DNA from 3 places in the Idiomarina sp. T82-3 genome. Region 2 is predicted to be linked to each of the others. Evidence: predicted binding sites of a transcription regulator. Region 2 holds the regulator's gene; each other region holds the start of a gene.
The links. The regulator MetJ, encoded in region 2, represses methionine synthesis genes. The targets are predictions, from matches to a motif close to TAGACGTCTAGACGTCTA.
Positions count from the first base shown of each region.

Region 1: a site for MetJ is predicted at 3,686-3,703, ahead of msrA (peptide-methionine (S)-S-oxide reductase MsrA). Genes of this name have one in related genera too.
Region 3: a site for MetJ is predicted at 3,362-3,379, ahead of metK (methionine adenosyltransferase). Genes of this name have one in related genera too.

Region 1 covers NZ_LSBQ01000001.1:71,692-78,173, forward strand. Annotated here, with positions in the region: gene ispG (flavodoxin-dependent (E)-4-hydroxy-3-methylbut-2-enyl-diphosphate synthase) at 1-214, opposite strand, end outside; gene AWU56_RS00280 (RodZ domain-containing protein) at 235-1,398, opposite strand; gene AWU56_RS00285 (tetratricopeptide repeat protein) at 1,447-1,857, opposite strand; gene rlmN (dual-specificity RNA methyltransferase RlmN) at 1,907-3,043, opposite strand; gene ndk (nucleoside-diphosphate kinase) at 3,123-3,554, opposite strand; gene msrA (peptide-methionine (S)-S-oxide reductase MsrA) at 3,719-4,267, shown strand; gene AWU56_RS00305 (IscS subfamily cysteine desulfurase) at 4,253-5,404, opposite strand; gene iscR (Fe-S cluster assembly transcriptional regulator IscR) at 5,420-5,887, opposite strand; gene trmJ (tRNA (cytosine(32)/uridine(32)-2'-O)-methyltransferase TrmJ) at 5,964-6,482, opposite strand, start outside.
Region 2 covers NZ_LSBQ01000016.1:41,579-48,060, forward strand. Annotated here, with positions in the region: gene priA (primosomal protein N') at 1-974, opposite strand, end outside; gene rpmE (50S ribosomal protein L31) at 1,146-1,358, shown strand; gene AWU56_RS09905 (malic enzyme-like NAD(P)-binding protein) at 1,612-2,856, shown strand; gene metJ (met regulon transcriptional regulator MetJ) at 2,853-3,179, opposite strand; gene AWU56_RS09915 (bifunctional aspartate kinase/homoserine dehydrogenase II) at 3,354-5,792, shown strand; gene AWU56_RS09920 (penicillin-binding protein 1A) at 5,789-6,482, opposite strand, start outside.
Region 3 covers NZ_LSBQ01000002.1:58,709-65,190, forward strand. Annotated here, with positions in the region: gene AWU56_RS01460 (hypothetical protein) at 1-243, opposite strand, end outside; gene AWU56_RS01465 (hypothetical protein) at 243-533, opposite strand; gene ruvX (Holliday junction resolvase RuvX) at 601-1,008, opposite strand; gene AWU56_RS01475 (YqgE/AlgH family protein) at 1,005-1,562, opposite strand; gene gshB (glutathione synthase) at 1,614-2,564, opposite strand; gene AWU56_RS01485 (16S rRNA (uracil(1498)-N(3))-methyltransferase) at 2,576-3,325, opposite strand; gene metK (methionine adenosyltransferase) at 3,454-4,599, shown strand; gene tkt (transketolase) at 4,713-6,482, shown strand, end outside.

The DNA of each region.
Region 1 (6,482 bases), on a different contig from region 2:
ACGCCTCTGCTGCATCCATCGTTGGCACAGAGACACGAACAATATCAGCACCAGCGGCTGCAATACGTTTTATCTGTTCAACAGTCGCTTGAACATCCGTCGTTTCAGTATTCGTCATTGACTGAACAGCAATGGGCGCATTGTCTCCAATCGGCACATTACCTACATAGATCCGACGGGAAGGTCTGCGCTTAATTGGATTTTCGTGCATCATAACGGCTTACACTCGGTCTTTTAATTACTTGAAGGAATCGTTAATCGTGCGACACGATCTTGACGATAATTTGATAAGTCTAACGCATTACCTGCATAGGTAATAGTCACGGCGGCGGGCTTGCAGATGGTCGCCGAAAACGGCGCTTTACCAGGTACCGGCATACGATAGCCCTGTGCTTTTGTACCAATCGCTTGCACTTCACCATCGGCGTCTTCAACTTTTACCCAGCACTCTTCGCTGAACTCCATCACTAAATCGGCGGCTAGTGCGGTATTGTCTGCTTCATCTTCATCGCCGCCAGATACTGAGTTAGCGTCGCTGCTCGCCGACACTGTTGGCTCAGGTTCTGACGCAGTATTTTGCTCTGCGGTGCGTGCTTCACGCGGTTCGTTCGCATCACTTTCTTGCGCCACCTCCGACATCGCTTCGGATGTGACTTGTTGGTTTGATGACGTTTCTGGCATCTCTGCGACAGGTTGCTCAATCGTGTCTGGGCTCATTTCATCCTGTTGGGCAGGATCATTAATACTTAATGAAGTACTTGCATCGGCAGCACTGACTTCAGATTCAAGCAATGGCTGTTCGCTCGAAGTGGCTTCTTGCGCCTGATTTGATTGACGCAGAGTCGGTGTATCTGTGCTGTCCTCTTGTTGCGCTGAGTCGGTTTGTTCAGTAACCGCTTGTTCGACATCATTGCTCAACTTCGAGAAGCTCAAATCACTGTCTTGCCACCACCAAATTACCAACGCGATAACGACCACAACCACTAGCCAAGTGATCATCATCAATCGGTTATCGCTCTCTTGATGTTTTACTCGACGCGAAAAGCTTTGCATCGGCGTGCTTTCAGGTTCTTGGATATTCAGGGATTTGTAAGCTTCATCAATTTTGCTTTGATCAACACCTAACAATTTGGCGTAAGCACGGAGGTAGCCTTTGACAAAGGTGGTCGTTGAAAAGGTGTCATAGTCATCTGCTTCAATCAGTTCAATGACCTGTAAACGCAAACGTAAACGATCAGCGGCCTCGCGAGGCGTCATCGATTTTGCCTCACGCGCTTCTTTAAGAATGTGTCCCGGACCTGCAATGGGGCGACGTGATTGCTCTTGCGACGACATTAGTTCTTCGTTATTTGAGTCTGCGCTTGAGTTGTTATTTGCAGATGAATTATCGGCAGTCATGATCTTTGGATCGTTCCCTAGTTTAACTAAAGTTGAGCGAATTACATTCTAGTGATGTTGTGCACAGTGATTTTGCTGGCTCGCTTGCGCGCCTAATCGTTGGGCTTGCGCAAATGCACGCTGAGCGGCTTGCTGCTGACCTGATAGACACAGCGCTACGGCATAGTTGTTGTGCAGAACTCCGCTCATAGGTTGCCATGATAATGCTTCTTGGTAAAGTAGCAACGCAGAATTGACACGTTCTTTACGTAAATACCAGTGTCCTAGGGCTAACACAGTGTCTACTCGCTTTGGGTCTGCCAAAAATGCCTGTTTAAAGTGCCGTTCGGCGTGGTCAAGCTGGTTCTGGGCTAAATAAGCCATTCCCGCTCTCAAATGGGCATCCACTACCGTTTCATCAGTGGAAACAGAACAGGCCGTTAAAGCAAATCCTATCGCTCCTAGGATAAACCTATGCATTGAAGTTACTCCTTACTTAGTCACTCAAGGCATAGGTATTCATCACTGTCTAGTCTGACTTAACCTGAATAGCATCACCGCCGCGCTGCGCTTGCTGACGTTTTAGGATACGCTTAGTGCGGTCGATAACATCGCCTACGAGCTGACCGCATGCGGCATCGATATCGTCGCCTCGAGTTTTACGAACCATAACAGTAAAACCATAGTCCATTAATACTTTAGCGAAACGGTCAATGCGCGAATTACTCGAACGACCATAGTCGGAACCTGGGAATGGATTAAACGGAATCAGGTTGATTTTGCTCGGTGTATCTTTAAGCGTACGAGCGAGCTCATGCGCTTGGTCCATCGAGTCGTTTACGTGATCGAGCATGACATACTCAACCGTCACTTTATGCTGAGCTTTTGACTGCTCAACGTATTTACGACTCGACGCTAAAAACTGTTCGATGTTGTACTTTTTATTAATCGGTACGATTTCATTGCGCAGCTCGTCGTTAGGCGCATGCAACGAAATAGCGAGCATTACATCGATTTGCTCGCGTAGCTTGTCCAATGCCGGTACCACACCTGAGGTACTCAAGGTAACTCGACGTTTAGACAAACCAAAACCGTAATCATCCATCATGAGGTCCATCGCTGGCACCACATTGTTGAGATTGAGCAGCGGTTCGCCCATGCCCATCATGACGACGTTAGTCACAGGCTTGATACCTGTTTTACCATAGGCCCCGAGTAGCTGATTAACACGCCACACCTGACCAATGATTTCCGCTACGTTGAGGTTACGGTTGAAACCTTGTTGGCCCGTTGAGCAGAAAGTGCACTCAAGAGCACAGCCTACCTGTGATGAAACGCACAAGGTGGCGCGGTCACGTTCTGGGATCCAAACAGTTTCAACATCTTGACCATCAAACAATGTCATGACGAATTTAATCGTGCCATCGCTCGATTGCTGCTGCTCGCGAATTTCTGGTGCGCGAATTTCAGCACATTGTTTGAGCTTCTCGCGTAGTCCTTTGTTGAGATTGGTCATCTCATCAAAGTCGTCGACACAAAAGTGATAGAGCCATTTCATGACCTGATCGGCACGGAACGGTTTTTCGCCCATCTCTTTGAAAAAGGCTTTCATTCCATCGCGGTTCAGGTTTAGAAGATTCACTTTTTTATCGATAGCGTTGGTCATAAATTTCCTGTATCTAAAAAGTACCGTGCGCCAAAGGGCGCACGATTTTATTCGTTAAACGATCAGTCTTGCGTAAGACTTATCGAGTACGTGGGCAGATCTCTTCATCGCTGAAGAAGTACGCGATTTCGCGTGCTGCAGTTTCAGCTGCGTCAGAACCATGTACTGCGTTCTCGTCGATAGTTTCAGCATAGTCTGCGCGAAGCGTGCCTGCCAATGCGTCTGCTGGGTTCGTTGCACCCATGATTTCACGGTTTTTCAGGATAGCTTCTTCGCCTTCCAATACTTGAACTACGATTGGACCTGAAGTCATGAATTCAACTAACGCGCCAAAGAAAGGACGCTCGCTGTGCTCTGCATAGAAGCCTTCAGCTTGTTCTTTGCTCAAGTGCATCATTTTTGACGCTACGATACGCAGACCTGCGCTTTCGAAACGATTATAGATTGCGCCGATTAAGTTTTTCGCAACCGCGTCGGGCTTAATAATTGATAAAGTGCGCTCTAAAGCCATCTTTTTTACTCCAAAATGGGTATTTAACCAGAGGTGAAAATTTCCGCGCGAATTATACGTTAGATCTCAGAAAAAATCGAATATCTATTGATTGTTTTTTAACTCGTTCTCAGCTACTATCGAAAAACGTTTAGCCTTATAGACGTCCAAAAGGAGTCCGTCAGATGTCGAATACGACCCAGTTCCAAAAAGCTACCCTAGGCGGTGGATGTTTTTGGTGTATTGAATCCGCATTTAATCAACTTAAAGGCATTGAATCGGCGCAGTCAGGTTACACTGGCGGCACAACCGAGAATCCGACCTACAAACAGGTCTGCAATGGCGATACCGGTCATGCGGAAGTTGTACAGTTAACTTTTGATCCGTCGATTATTAGTTATCGTCAGATTTTGGAAATCTTTTTTACCTTGCACGATCCCACGCAAGTGAATCGTCAAGGTAACGATGTGGGCACACAATACCGCACTTCTATCTTTTATCATGATGACGAGCAACAACAGATCGCGCTTGAACTCATTGATGAACTCGAAAATGATGTGGTGTTTGAAGATCCGATTGTGACAGAAGTTGCACCGCTCGACACCTTCTACAGTGCCGAGGATTACCATGATGATTACTTTAATCGCAATCCGGAGAACCCGTATTGCCAAGCGGTTATTTCACCTAAGCTGGCAAAATTCCGTAAAACCTTCGCTGAATTACTGCGCAGCTAACACGCGATAGGTGTTCAGTACATGGTCCGCGGCATATTCCATTTCCTGCAAGGTGGTGTCGCGGCCCAAACTAAACCTGAGCGATGCATGTGCCAGTTCATCGGATAAACCAATCGCGCGCAGCACATAAGAAGGCTCTACACTCGCGGATGTACAGGCTGACCCTGAAGAAATCGCTAAGTCCTTTAACGACATCAGCAATAACTCACCTTCTACATTAGCAAAGCGTAAATTCATGATATTGGGTACGCGTTGCGATACATCACCATTCAATTTAATGCCAGGCTCCGCTAATAATTTATCGAGAAACAACTGGCTCAACGCACGGTAATGTTCACGATCATCTCCTAAGCGTTGACGGGCAAGCTGCGCCGCTTCGCCTAAACCAACAATCTGATGGGTCGCCAAGGTACCCGAACGCATGCCGCGTTCATGCCCACCCCCATGCATTTCAGCCTCAAGTTGTACTTTAGGTTTACGACGCACATAGAGCGCACCTATTCCTTTTGGCCCATACATTTTGTGTGCCGATATAGAAAGCAAGTCTACACCAAGTTGTTCTACATCAAGTGGCAGTTTACCGGCACTTTGCGCAGCATCGACATGCAGAAGTACGTTGTTTTCCCGACAACATGCACTGATCGCTGGGATATCTTGAATAACACCCAGCTCATTGTTTACATGCATCACACTGACTAATACCGTATCCTCGCGCATCGCTTGTTGTAATGCTTGGCTATCTATCAAGCCGTCTTTATCAACCGATAAAAACGTCACATCAAAACCTTCGCGCTCAAGCTGCAATGCCGGATCAATAACGGCTTTGTGCTCTGTCGCCACCGTAATTAGGTGCTTTCCCTTGTTACGCGCCTGATGCATGACACCTTTTAATGCTAAATTATCCGATTCTGTCGCACCCGAGGTGAAAACGATTTCACGCGGATCGGCGTTGATTAAATCCGCAACTTGATTTCGCGCGATGTCGACTGCCTCTTCCGCCTGCCAACCGAGGCGGTGCGAGCGCGATGCCGGATTGGCAAAAACGCCATCCGCTGTTAAGTACTTCATCATGGCATCTGCGACGGATTTATCCACGGGCGTGGTTGCCGCATAATCAAGATAGATAGGCTGTTTCAAAACAACTCTCCGCTATTACAGCACATTGAGCTCTATTTTCTGGTTGTTGTCACCCACTTGGCGGTTGCCAATTTGCGCCACCTCTTTAGTGGCCATCAGTTCGGCGAGGGTAATGCCGTCCAGAAATTGTGCGATACGATCACTGAGCCCTTCCCAGAGTGAATGGGTCAGGCACTGCTCACCGTTGTGACAATTACCTTTGCCTTGGCATTTGGTCGCGTCGATAGACTCGTCAACGGCATCGATCACCGCACCGACAGAGATTGAGTCGGCATCTCGCCCAAGGCGATAGCCACCTCCAGGTCCTCGCACGCTATGAACCAATCCCCGCTTACGTAAGCGAGCAAAGAGTTGCTCGAGATAGGATAACGAAATGCCTTGGCGATCTGAGATATCTGCTAGGGGCACGGGTGCTTGCTTTGCAAACATCGCGACGTCGAGCATCGCTGTCACTGCATAGCGACCTTTTGAAGTCAGGCGCATCAATCTCCCCCTCTAATAACTCAGTGTGATCGTTCTCCTAATTAGTGTACTTTTCCGACTAAATTAGTCAAGTATTCTAAGAACCCGAGTTTTTCGTTTGCTTATCCACGGAAGCTAGGATACCGCGCAAGATGTTGAGTTCGTTTTCCTCGGGGCGCGCACGGTTAAATAAGCGTCGCAACTTGGTCATAACTTGCCCTGGGTGTTGGCGAATAATGAAGCCCGTATCTGTCAGCGTCGACTCTAAATGTTGATAAAACTGCTCGAGTGCCTCAACGCGAGGATACGCTTGAGTAACTTCAGGCATTTCGTCCTGTTCAAGGAACTGCATGCGCACTTCGTAGCACACGGTTTGAACGGCCATCGCCAAATTCAGCGAACCATAGTCGGGGTTGGTCGGGATATGTAAATGAAAATGGCTTTGCTGCAACTCTTCGTTTGTGAGACCGCTGTTTTCACGACCAAATACGATGGCGACAGGGTATTTCGGTGCTTCGCTTAACACCTGCCCTGCTGCTTGACGCGGACCGAGCAACGGCCAGTCAAGGGTACGATTACGGGCGCTGGTAGCAAGTACTAATCCACAGTCGTCTAT
Region 2 (6,482 bases):
TGCTCTTCATCGACGACGATCATGCCTAAATCAGCGAACGGAGTGAAAATGGCTGAGCGTGTGCCAATGACAATGCCTGCCCGATTCGATCGACTGTTGAGCCAAGCATGAAGACGTTCTGTATCATTAAGGTTAGAGTGTAAGACCTCGACTGGAACATCAAAACGTTGCCGAAAGCGCTTAATCGTTTGCATCGTCAAGCCAATTTCAGGTACTAAGACTAGCACTTGCCGACCTGCTGCTAAGACATGCTCGATAGCTTGTAAATACACCTCGGTTTTGCCACTCCCGGTTACACCCTCGAGTAGAAAGCTTGCATGACCAGATATTTGCTTAATTGCGCTAAGCGCAACCGCTTGTTCTTGGTTAACCGCGAGTGGTTCTTCGCTGAGCGCCATCTGCCAATGTTGTTCTGCATTAAGCTCAGGCCTTTCTTCAATGCGTCTAACCCAGCCTTTATCGCAAGCAGCGCTACTGACTGTGGTACTAATCTGAGCCTGCTTAAGTTGCGCTGCGCTGACTCGACCTTGTCTTAATAGCCCGAGTAACTGCTTCTGCTTGGGCGCTCGGTCAAGCGCAGTATCACTCGAACTCGGTGCATCCTGCGCCAACTCATAATAAGTAACGGGCGCATAGCCGATGGGTTTCCCCTGTCTCAACAATATGGGTAAAGCATTAGCAAATACATCACCCAGACTATGCTGATAGTAATCTGACGCCCAATTTAAAAGTTGCCACAGCTCGGCTTTCCATACCGCGGTGGTATCTAGTTGTGCCAGCACTGACTTGGCTTCAAACGTGCTCGGCGCTGCAACATTAAGTTGCGTTATAATGCCGACCAATTGCCGTTGACCAAAAGGCACCCGCACACGCGCACCGAGCACTGCCGGTTCCGACAAATCATATTGGTAAGTGAAGCTGCGCCGCAACGGCAACGGTAACGCCACTTCAATGTAGTGAGGGCTGTCTATCATAGCGCTATTCTGAAACGCAATGAGCGATAAAACAAGCGTAATAAGCCTCTTGAATGATCAGTGAAGATCGCATAAAATGCCGCGCTCTTAAACATTGTTGTTTTTTTACACATGGTGTCCTGCGCAGACGAGGCGACTGGATAGCGATGTGGCCTAACTCGAGGTATTCCCATGAAACAAGGTATTCATCCTAAGTACGAAGCAATCAAAGTAACTTGCTCGTGCGGTAACGAATTTGAAACTCGCTCTACTCGCGTAGAAGATCTACACATCGACGTATGTTCAGAGTGCCACCCATTCTACACTGGTAAGCAACGTGTAATGGACACAGGTGGTCGTGTCGACAAATTCAAGAAACGTTTTGGTACTTTGGGCAAAAAATAATTGCCGGTACGCAAAACGTATAAAAATGAGCTTTTCAGCCCATTTTTACAAAAAAGGCGCCAAATGGCGCCTTTTTTCATATCTACTCTGCTCAGAGACACCATTGTTAAAGAAAAGTTGACTGGTGTGTTTTTAAACACATCAAAAGTTAGCATGATCTGAGTGAGTCCACATAAGCAGGTAAGATTTGTTATTTTCCTAATTGCCTTTATCCTAATACATCATCCTTTATTCATTTTTTCAGGTTGCCTAAATGTCAGATTTCCGCCAAAAAGCGTTGGATTATCACCAATACCCCACACCAGGTAAGATTTCAGTTGAACTCACCAAGCCAGCTGACTCTGCGAAAGACTTAGCGCTTGCCTACAGTCCGGGTGTTGCGGAACCAGTGAGAGCCATAGCTGAAGATCCCGACAATGCCTATAAATATACGGCGAAAGGCAATATGGTCGCTGTTATTTCTAATGGTACCGCGATTCTTGGTTTGGGTAACTTGGGGCCGCTGGCATCAAAGCCCGTGATGGAAGGGAAAGCACTGTTATTTAAGCGGTTTGCAGGATTAGACTCCATCGATATTGAAGTCTCCCATCGCACTACTCAAGATTTCATTAATACAGTGGCGAATATAGCCGACACATTTGGTGGTATTAATCTTGAGGATATCAAGGCGCCTGAGTGTTTCGAAATCGAGCAAGCGCTTATTGAAAAATGTAACGTACCTGTGTTTCATGATGACCAACACGGCACGGCTATTGTGACCGCTGCAGGCATGTTGAATGCACTTGAAATCCAAGGTAAGTCCCTTAAAGATGCCCATATTGTTTGCATGGGTGCGGGGGCCGCCGCCATCGCCTGTATGGAGCTACTTATCAAATGTGGTGCGCAACGCGAACATATTTACATGTTGGATTCCAAAGGTGTCATCCATACTCGCCGCGAGGATCTCAACGAATATAAAGCGCTCTTCGCAAACAACACTGACAAACGGACGCTCGAAGAAGTCATTGAAGGGGCCGACCTGTTTCTCGGTGTTTCAGGACCTGACCTACTCTCGCCAGAAACGCTTAAACTGATGGCTGATAAGCCGATCGTGTTCGCTTGCTCTAACCCGGATCCAGAAATTAAGCCCGAATTAGCTCAGCAAACTCGCGACGACATTATTATCGGCACTGGTCGTTCTGACTACCCTAACCAAGTCAACAATGTGTTGTGCTTTCCGTTCATGTTTCGCGGCGCTTTAGATGTGCGTGCAACCGCAATTAACGATGAGATGAAAATTGCAGCGGTTGAAGCCATCCGCCAGCTCGCAAAAGAGGAAGTGCCTGATGAGGTCAAAAAAGCAGCCGGTATTGATGAACTCACTTTCGGCGCTGATTACATCATTCCTAAACCCATGGACCCTCGCTTGTGTCAGCGCGTAGCTAAGGCAGTGGCAGAGGCAGCGGTCGATTCTGGTGTTGCCAAAATCCCGCTACCTGAAAACTATATGCAAGATTAAGGCGTATCGAGTTCATCATCTGCAGGAATTGGAAGCCCTCGTGCTTCTAATTCTTCGCGTACTGCCTTAGGTATTTTATTTGGATTGGTCTTTTCTAAATCGGTATCCGTCGGCAACGGTTGGCCCGTAAAAGCGTGTAAAAAGGCTTCGCAGAGTAGTTCGCTGTTCGTAGCATGACGTAAGTTCTTAACTTGACGGCGAGTTCGCTCATCGGTGAGTACTTTAAGCACGCGAGTCGGTATTGATACGGTTACCTTTTTTACCTGTTCGCTTTTACGCCCGTGCTCTGCATAGGGGTAGATATAATCACCATTCCACTTCATCGTGAGAGTCCTGCCTTAGTCAAAAACCATATAAGTTATATTGAATTTTACTCAATCCCAGATGAAGGTCAAATTTTATCCGTCTAGATGGCTAAAATTTGCTGACATTTGGCGTTTGATGTTTTAGCCTTAGTCATTACATCAGTTAATTCATTTATTTGAGAGGTATCGCCAATGACCGCAGAGCCGAGCTTAGATCAGATTCGGACGGTAGCCGATAACGTTCAAGTGCATAAGTTTGGCGGCAGTAGTTTGGCTGACGCTTTTTGTTATCGTCGCGTGGCACGCATTGTAACCGAATATGCAGGCGCAAGCGATGTTGTGGTGGTCTCGGCGGCGGGTGATACCACTAACCGTATTTTAGCAATTATTAAAGCTCAAAAGGAGTCTGGCGATACGGCTGATATTTTACTCGACCAACTGGAGCGGTTCCAACAAGGATTAATCCACGAACTTCTCGGTAGCGAGTTTGCGGCACCTATCCTTGAGCAGTCGACTGTGGATTTTCAACGCTTCCGCGACTTCGTTGCGGGTAAAGAAATTATCGAACACGAGGCAGAACTACTGTCTTACGGTGAACTTTGGTCAGCTCGACTCCTTGCGGCATTATTAAGGAAACAAGGTACTAAAGCAGACCATATTGATGCACGTGACTTCCTAAAGGCTGAAGACGCCCCTGAGCCCGTTATTCAGGAGTTAGAGTCGCGCCATAATTTATTAAATCGCGTAGCACCTTTTCCCGGCACACGATTTATTGTTACGGGCTTTATTGCACGCGGTTTAAACGGTGAGAGCCTCACACTAGGTCGTAACGGCAGTGACTATTCTGCGACTTTGGTTGGTAGCTTACTTAATTCAAAGCAAGTCACTATTTGGAAAGACGTCGCCGGTGTTTATTCAGCCGATCCGCGTAAGATAGAACGTGTCGTCAGTTTGTCGACCTTAGATTGGAGCGAAGCAGAAGAGCTGGCTCGATTAGGCAGCCCGGTGCTACACCCTCGCACATTCCAACCTGTTGACCGCGATCGTATGGTCATTTCGGTGCGCTCAAGCCTAAAAGTTGAAAATCAGCAGACCCGTATTGGCAATTTCGAACATACAGAACCTAAGGGTAAAGTATTCACATCTTTGTCCGAAGTTGTATTGTTTAAGGTCGAACTCAACGACCGCGAGCTCGTCAAACAACTTGACGCGCTGGATTTAACGCCATTGGTAAGCTGGACCGAACCCGAAAAACATCAGCAATACTTGGTTTTCCACCAAAACCACTTGAACTACATCAGCCACTGGCTCGACCGCATCAATGCGGGTAATGCAGTCACGCAAATCCACGGCTATTCAATGGTGGCACTGGTTGGTAATCGCATTCAAGAGACGGATCAATATAATACCTTCAAACTACAGTTAGGCGAACAGAAGGTGCGTCGCTTTGCGGTCAGCGAAGACGGGTGTTCTGCGGTCGCCATATTAGAACAAAAGCTTGATAACCGTTTACTCAACCGGCTTCATAGCCAGTTATTTAACTATCGCCGCAGCTTAGGCGTGCTAGTCATTGGTCGCGGTAACATTGGTACAGCTTGGTTGGACTTATTCCGTCAACAGCGCGACCGCATTAACCAAGTAATGGATGTCCGAGTAATAGGTATCGCTAACTCTAAGAAGCTCTGGCTTGACTATAGTGGCGTCGAATTGAATGAGTGGCAAGCAGGGTTTGACCGTTTATCACGCCCATACGTACTAACCGAGCTGCTTCGAGAGTTGCCCAATGCACCTTACGATGAATTGGTTATGATTGACCTAACCGATGCTAAAGCCGTTGCGCAACTCTATCCCAGCTTATTTGCCAATGGGTTGCACATTATTAGTGCGAATAAGCGCGCTGGCTCAGCTGAGGAATCTTTATACCGTGAAATTCGCACGATCCAGCATGAGTATAAACGTGAGTGGCTTTATAACACCACGGTCGGTGCAGGATTGCCACTTAACTACGCGATTAACGATTTACGGGGCTCCGGCGATGAAATTCGTAGCATTTCGGGGATTTTTTCCGGCACCATGTCTTGGCTATTCGAGAACTTCACGGACGGTGTTAAATTCAGTGATTTAGTATTAGAAGCTAAAAAGCGCGGCTATTCAGAGCCCGACCCACGTGAGGATTTATCCTGTCAGGATCTGGTACGTAAGCTATTAATCTTAGCTCGCGAAATTGGTCTTAAACTTGATTGGGAAGATATCAGCGTGAGCAGTTTGGTGCCTGAAAGTCTTCGCGATATCTCTGCCAGTGAGTTTTTACAACGAGCTCACGAGTTAGACGAGCCAATGGATACCATGCTTAAGGAAGCAGCCAAAGACGGTAATGTGCCGCGCTTACTCGCCAGCTTCTCGGTCTCTGAAGAAGGGCGGGTCAGTGCGAAAATAGGTGTCGAATATATTCCAGCAGGCGATATGCTGGCCAACCTGATCCCTGGCGAGAATATCTTTGTGATATACACCGATTGGTATTCAGAAATGCCACTGGTTATTAGCGGCCCAGGCGCAGGTAAGCACGTCACAGCCGGCGGCGTACAATCTGATCTCAACCAATTACTGGCAAAACTAACGGTGACGGGTTAGAACAACCCGTCTTCGTTATTAAAGATATCTTTGTTATCGCGCTCATCTTGAGCATATTCAGTTGGCTCGGTGCCACTGATAAAATACTCGAAGCGGCTCGTGTAGTCGTTTCGATGCGATAACTTACCCGTTTCCATATCAATTCTCACACTCACCACGTTGGGTGGAATGGTAAAGTCATCGGCTGGAAATTTGCCGACCGCTTTTTCCATGAATAAGATCCACCCTGGCAATGCGGTTTTCGCACCCGCTTCACCTCCTGAGATTGGTTGTTCTTTACTACTCAGCAACGGGTTCATCGTAGTCCGACCCAACTCGCGTGATACATCGTCAAAGCCCACCCATGTGGTCGTCACTAACCCCGTCGTAAAGCCAGAGAACCAGGTGTCTTTAACATCATTGGTGGTACCGGTTTTACCTGTAATCGATCGTCCCGTGACATTAACGATAGGTTTAGAACGTTGGATGCGCCATGAAGTACCATTCCAGCCTGTTTTATGAGCCCAACTGCCTCCACCCCATACCGCTGAATTCATCGCTTGGGCAACCAAAAAAGCGTTCTGCTCAGAAATTATACGGGGCGCTCCATTCTCACAGTCTTCACAAGCTAGCTTCGGTTGTGCTTCGTAGACCACCTTTCCATCACCGTCTTCTATTCGCTCGATAATGTAGGGGTTGATCAAGAAACCG
Region 3 (6,482 bases), on a different contig from region 2:
CCGAAATGTTGCAAACGGCTTTAAGAAGTCGCGTTGATTAACACTGAAACTGAGCTGCGTGAGCTTCCCGTTGGGAAGATTCCATTGGTAGGAAAGTAAAATATCGCCGTCACGGGATGTTTTCTCGAAAGCTGTTTGTTGAGCAAAAACTTTGGGGACACTGCTAACAAGCAGAGCTGTTGAGAGAACAATGACTGCACCCCAAGCGGACAGGTATGTTCTCTCATCAGATAGCTTTTTCATTAGAACTTCATTTCGGTAATTGGACTTTCTTCAAACTTTAAGTCGACTTGATACTCAACGCCGCCCGCTCTAATAAAGAAATACGTTTTGTCGCGTTTGAATAGTTCATGAAGTGAAACGACGCGCACGCCAGGACGGCGTTCAGCGTTCCAGTCGCTCATCTCCACGCCTGTGCGCGAAACTAAAATGTTTTTATAACGGTCACCAGTTACCAGTAGCAACTTTTTATTTTCGTTGCGCAATAAAATGGTGTTACCTGTGACAGAAAATGGTTCTTCGTTGCCTAGCACAGCCTTCTCCCAAGCATTCTACTTTTTAATCATCACTATAACGAATTATCCTGATTTGGCAACATGACTACAATGCACGAAGATAATCTTCAACAATGAGCAATGCCGCAGCACTGTCGACTTTGCCTTTTTCCAAGCCGCGATAGCCATCGCGTTCAAACAGCGCTTCTCGAGCGGCGGTGGACGTTAAACGTTCGTCTTGAAAGACAACGGGGACATTAAAACGACCGTGAATACGATTGCCAAACTTTTTCGCGCGTTGCGTGAGCGGTTGCTCCGTGCCATCCATATTAAGTGGTAGGCCAACGACGACACGTTCAGGCTGCCACTCTTTGAGCAGTTGTTCGACAGTACTCCAGTTTGGAATACCGTCCTGAGCTTTGAGTGCTTTTAAAATAGAGGCGGTGCCCGTTATCGACTGACCCACTGCAACGCCAATACTTTTGGTGCCAAAATCAAACCCGACAACTGTCATGCGTGACCTACATCCGGTCCGAGCTTCCAAATATCAAAACCGAGTTGCTCGGTGGCTTTTTCCCAACGTTGATTAGTCGGTGTGTTAAACAATATCTCAGGATCTGCAGGGATAGCTAACCACGAATTTTCAGCCAGCTCTTGCTCTAGCTGGCCAGCTTCCCAACCCGCATATCCGAGCGTTAGCAGAAACTGTAACGGCGCCGCGGAGGAACCCAATGCCTCTAAAATATCACGTGAGGTGGTGACCATAATCTCATCACTCAACTTGAGGCTACTGCGCCAGTTTTGTTGTGGTGGGTGAATCACAAAGCCTCGCTCCTGACCCACCGGACCGCCTTGATAGACTGGACCTTTAAGACTATCTGCGCTATCCGGATAAACAATTTCAAGTTTGTCGAGCAACGAGTTAACCGTTAGCTCTGCAGGTTGATTAATGATCAGTCCCATCGCACCGTCTTCGTTGTGTTCGCAGATATAAGTCACGCTACGACGAAACAGCGGATCATTCATACTGGGTGTAGCAATTAAAAAATGATTTTGTAAGCTTTCCATAAAGCACTCCTCACTCACGATAAGACTTATATCGGGGTTTATTCAGCAATTTCAACGACGCTGCTGCAGATCGTGCTCAATAGCTGCGAAGAGTTGCGCTGCTATATTGATGTCATAGGCGTTTTCGATCTCTCGCATACAAGTTGGACTCGTCACATTGATTTCTGTAATACGTTCACCAATGACATCGAGACCAACAAGATATAAACCTTTTTGTTTAAGTGTGGGACCGATAGCACGCGCAATGCGTTCGTCACTTTCGCTCAATGGTTGCGGACGCCCACTGCCGCCAGCCGCAAGGTTGCCGCGTGTCTCACCAGCCGAAGGAATTCGAGCTAGTGCGTAAGGCACCGGTTCGCCATTAATAATCAGAATCCGCTTATCGCCGTCCTTGATCTCTGGCAGATATTTTTGTGCCATGGCATAACGCTGACCTTTTTCGGTGAGTGTTTCGATGATGACACCTAAATTTGCACCGTCTTCGTTAACTTTAAATATCGATGCGCCACCCATCCCGTCTAACGGTTTAAGTATGACGGTACCGTGCTTCTTATGAAACGCCTTAAGTTGCTCAGCATTGGCGGACACCAAACTATCGGTAATAAATTCAGGAAACCAACTGGTATAAAGCTTTTCATTACAATCTCGCAAGCTTTGCGGGTTATTCACTACCAGCGCACCTTCAGCTTGCGCCAAATCAAATATGTGCGTTGCATAGAGGAACTGACTATCAAACGGCGGGTCTTTGCGCATCATGATTATATCAAAGTCACCGAGCGGTAGCTTCTCAACATCACCTAACTGATAAAAGTCTGTCTTTTGATCTTTGACGGTGACTTTGCGTGCCATAGCGTAAGGTCGACCTGAGTCAATGAGCAGGTCGGCCATTTCAATATAATAACTTTGGTAACCGCGCGCCTGTGCTTCGAGCAACAGTCGGAAACTGGTATCTTTTTCCGTTTTTACCTGCGCAATGGGATCCATAATCATGGCTAACTTCATGGGTATTTTCCTTATTCGTTGCTGGCGTTGAGGTCACCAAATTCATACTGGATGGCTGCTAAAGCTGTCATCGCAGCGGTTTCTGTTCGCAGAATACGTGGTCCTAAACGAATCGGTTTAAAGTGATGGTGGCGAGCGTGTTCAACTTCAATATCCGTGAAACCACCCTCTGGACCAATCATTAACTGAATGCGCTGGGCCGAGTTAGCGCCCTCAATCTGATTGAGAGGTACCTGCGCATAGGGATCTAAGGTTAACCGCAAACCGTCAAACGGCGTCTTTACAAAGTCATCGACTGATATTGCAGGAAGTACGACAGGGACATGACTGCGACCGGATTGCTCACAAGCAGAAATGACAATTTTCTGCCATTGTTGTTGTTTCTTCTCAAGTCGATCACCGTTTAATTTTACACCGCAGCGCTCGCTGAACAGCGGAGTGATGGCATTAACACCGAGTTCCACTGATTTCTGTAGGGCGAAATCCATCCTGTCTCCGCGTGAAACGACCTGACCTAGGTGAACGAATAGAGGAGACTCGGTGTTGTTGAGTTGGGCACCAGTAATTTCAACTTGCGCGCTTTTCTTGGCGACTGAAGTGAGTACCGCTGCGTAATTAAAGTCATCGTTACAAAACAACTCAAGCGCCTGACCTTCTTGCATGCGAAGCACTTTGATGGTGTGTTGAAAGGCGTCATCACTGAGCGATACGGTGCTGTTGACCGTGAGTGGCTCGGGATGAAAAATGCGTGGAACTCTCATACGACTTAATTGAATCCTTATCTATGAACAGACTTTTGGACGTCTAGAAGTAGAAATTTTTTTATTGATCGGTTAAATTACGCCGTCAGTACTAGTTATTTTAATCAAAATAAAGGAATGGTAGGCATATGTCACGTCACCTATTTACTTCTGAATCGGTTTCAGAGGGCCATCCTGATAAAATTGCGGACCAGATTTCTGATGCCGTACTGGATGCAATTTTAGCAAAAGATATCCGCGCCCGTGTGGCGTGTGAAACCTATGTCAAAACTGGCATGGTATTAGTGGGCGGGGAAATATCCACTTCAGCTTGGGTCGATATTGAAGATTTAACCCGTCAAGCCATCCGTGATGTCGGTTACACACATTCGGACATGGGTTTTGATGCCAACTCTTGCGCGGTACTAAACGCGATTGGTAAGCAGAGCCAAGATATTAATCAAGGCGTAGATCGTGAATCGCCTGAAGCGCAAGGCGCGGGTGATCAGGGTTTGATGTTTGGCTATGCATCTAATGAAACCTCGGTATTAATGCCAGCCCCCATTACCTATGCGCACCGCATTGTTCAGCGTCAGTCAGAGATGCGTAAAAATGGCACGCTCGATTGGTTACGGCCTGATGCCAAAAGCCAGCTGACGTTTGTATACGAGAATGGTAAACCGGTGGCAATTGATACGGTAGTGCTTTCGACCCAACACCGTGAAGATATTGACCAAGCCACATTGCGTGAAGCCGTGATGGAAGAGATCATTAAGCCAGTGCTACCCGAACAATGGGTTAGCCGTGATACTAAGTTCCACATTAATCCAACCGGTCGATTCGTGATTGGCGGCCCGATGGGTGACTGCGGTTTGACGGGGCGCAAAATTATTGTGGATACCTACGGTGGCATGGCGCGTCACGGTGGCGGCGCGTTCTCGGGCAAAGATCCATCGAAGGTTGACCGCAGCGCCGCATACGCGGCACGTTACGTGGCGAAAAACCTCGTTGCCGCAGGCTTGGCGGAACGCTGCGAAATTCAGGTGTCATATGCAATTGGCGTTGCTGAGCCAACATCAATCAGTATTGATACCTTTGGTACTTCGCAACACAGTGAAGAGAAGTTGATAGCGTTAGTACGCCGTCATTTTGACTTGCGTCCTTACGGTTTAATTCAGATGCTTGATCTGGAACGGCCTATTTATCGTGCTACGTCGACCTACGGGCACTTTGGGCGAGAGGAATTTCCATGGGAAAAAACTGATAAAGCCGATGCATTAAAGCAGGATATCTAATTTACGGGTGTTGAATTTTTCGCCCATAAATTTGCTTGAAGCCCCCGAATTGTGGACAATACGCGCACCAACTATGGTTCATCTAATTGCGTGTCACCAATCGGGGGTTTTTCATGTCTGAACGTCGTCATCTCGCCAACGCTATCCGTGCTCTAAGTATGGATGCCGTCCAACAAGCCAACTCAGGTCACCCTGGGGCGCCAATGGGCATGGCAGATATCGCTGAAGTATTATGGCGAGATTATTTAAAGCACAACCCAAATAACCCCAGTTGGGCCGACCGCGACCGCTTTGTGCTGTCAAACGGTCATGGCTCGATGCTCATCTACTCGTTGCTTCATTTAACAGGTTACGACCTTAGCATTGACGACATTAAGCAATTCCGTCAGTTACATTCGAAAACCCCTGGCCATCCAGAGTATGGTTATACGCCGGGTATCGAGACAACGACAGGGCCTTTAGGTCAAGGCATCGCAAATGCTGTCGGCATGGCGTTAGCGGAAAAAACTCTGGCGGCACAGTTTAACCGTGATGAACATAATGTAGTTGACCACTTCACCTATACCTTTTTGGGCGATGGTTGCTTGATGGAAGGCATTTCTCATGAGGCTTGCTCATTGGCAGGTACACTTGGCTTAGGCAAGCTCATCGCATTTTACGACGATAACGGTATCTCGATTGATGGTGAAGTCGAAGGCTGGTTTACAGACGATACTGCACAACGCTTTGAATCATATAACTGGCATGTGATTCGTGATGTTGATGGACATGATGCCGATGCCATTAAGCAGGCGATTGAAAGCGCACGCAGCGAAACGCAGCGCCCTACATTGATTATTTGTAAAACCGTAATTGGTTTTGGTTCGCCTAATAAGCAAGGACAAGAGAGTTGCCACGGTGCGCCATTAGGTGATGACGAAATTGCACTCGCGCGCAAGCAATTGAATTGGTCGTATGATCGCTTTGAAGTGCCTCAGGATGTTTACCAAGCGTGGGACGCTAAAGACAAGGGTGATGCGATTGAGGCCTCGTGGAATAAGCATTGGACCGCTTATGAACAGGCTTACCCAGAACTTGCAGCAGAGCTTAAACGTCGCTTAGCGGGTGAGTTGCCAGGCGACTTTGAAAGCGAGTTGCAGGCTTACATTGAGCAATTGCAAGCTAACCCTGAAAACCCCGCAACACGCAAAGCGTCGTTAAATGTATTGAATGAGGTGGGTCCGAAGCTACCTGAACTGCTTGGTGGTTCGGCTGACTTAGCAGGGTCTAATCTAACCTTATGGCAGGGTGCTAAAGGCGTAACAGCTGACGACGCGAACGGAAACTATGTGTTCTATGGTGTGCGTGAGTTTGCGATGTCGGCGATAATGAATGGAGTTACGCTACATGGTGGCTTCAAGCCTTACGGTGCAACCTTCTTAATGTTTATGGAATATGCGCGCAACGCAGTGCGTATGGCCGCCTTAATGAAGCAGCCCTCGATTTTCGTTTACACCCACGACTCAATTGGTTTAGGTGAAGACGGACCAACTCACCAGCCTGTTGAGCAATTGGCTAATCTGCGCTTAACACCTAACCTCAATTGCTGGCGCCCGTGCGATGCAGTCGAAACCGCGGTCGCTTGGCGCAGTGCGTTGCAAAGCAACGATAAACCAACAGCGTTGGTGTTTAGCCGTCAGGGTATGCAGCAGCAAACACGCGATGCCGAGCAACTGAATAACATTAGCCGCGGTGGTTATATCCTGAAAGATTGTGATGGCACACCAGACTCTATTTTGATTGCGACGGGTTCCGAGGTCGACTTAGCGGTTGCAGCACGTGAGCAATTGGCTGCAAAAGGTATGAATGTCCGTGTTGTTTCGATGCCATCCACGGATGTATTT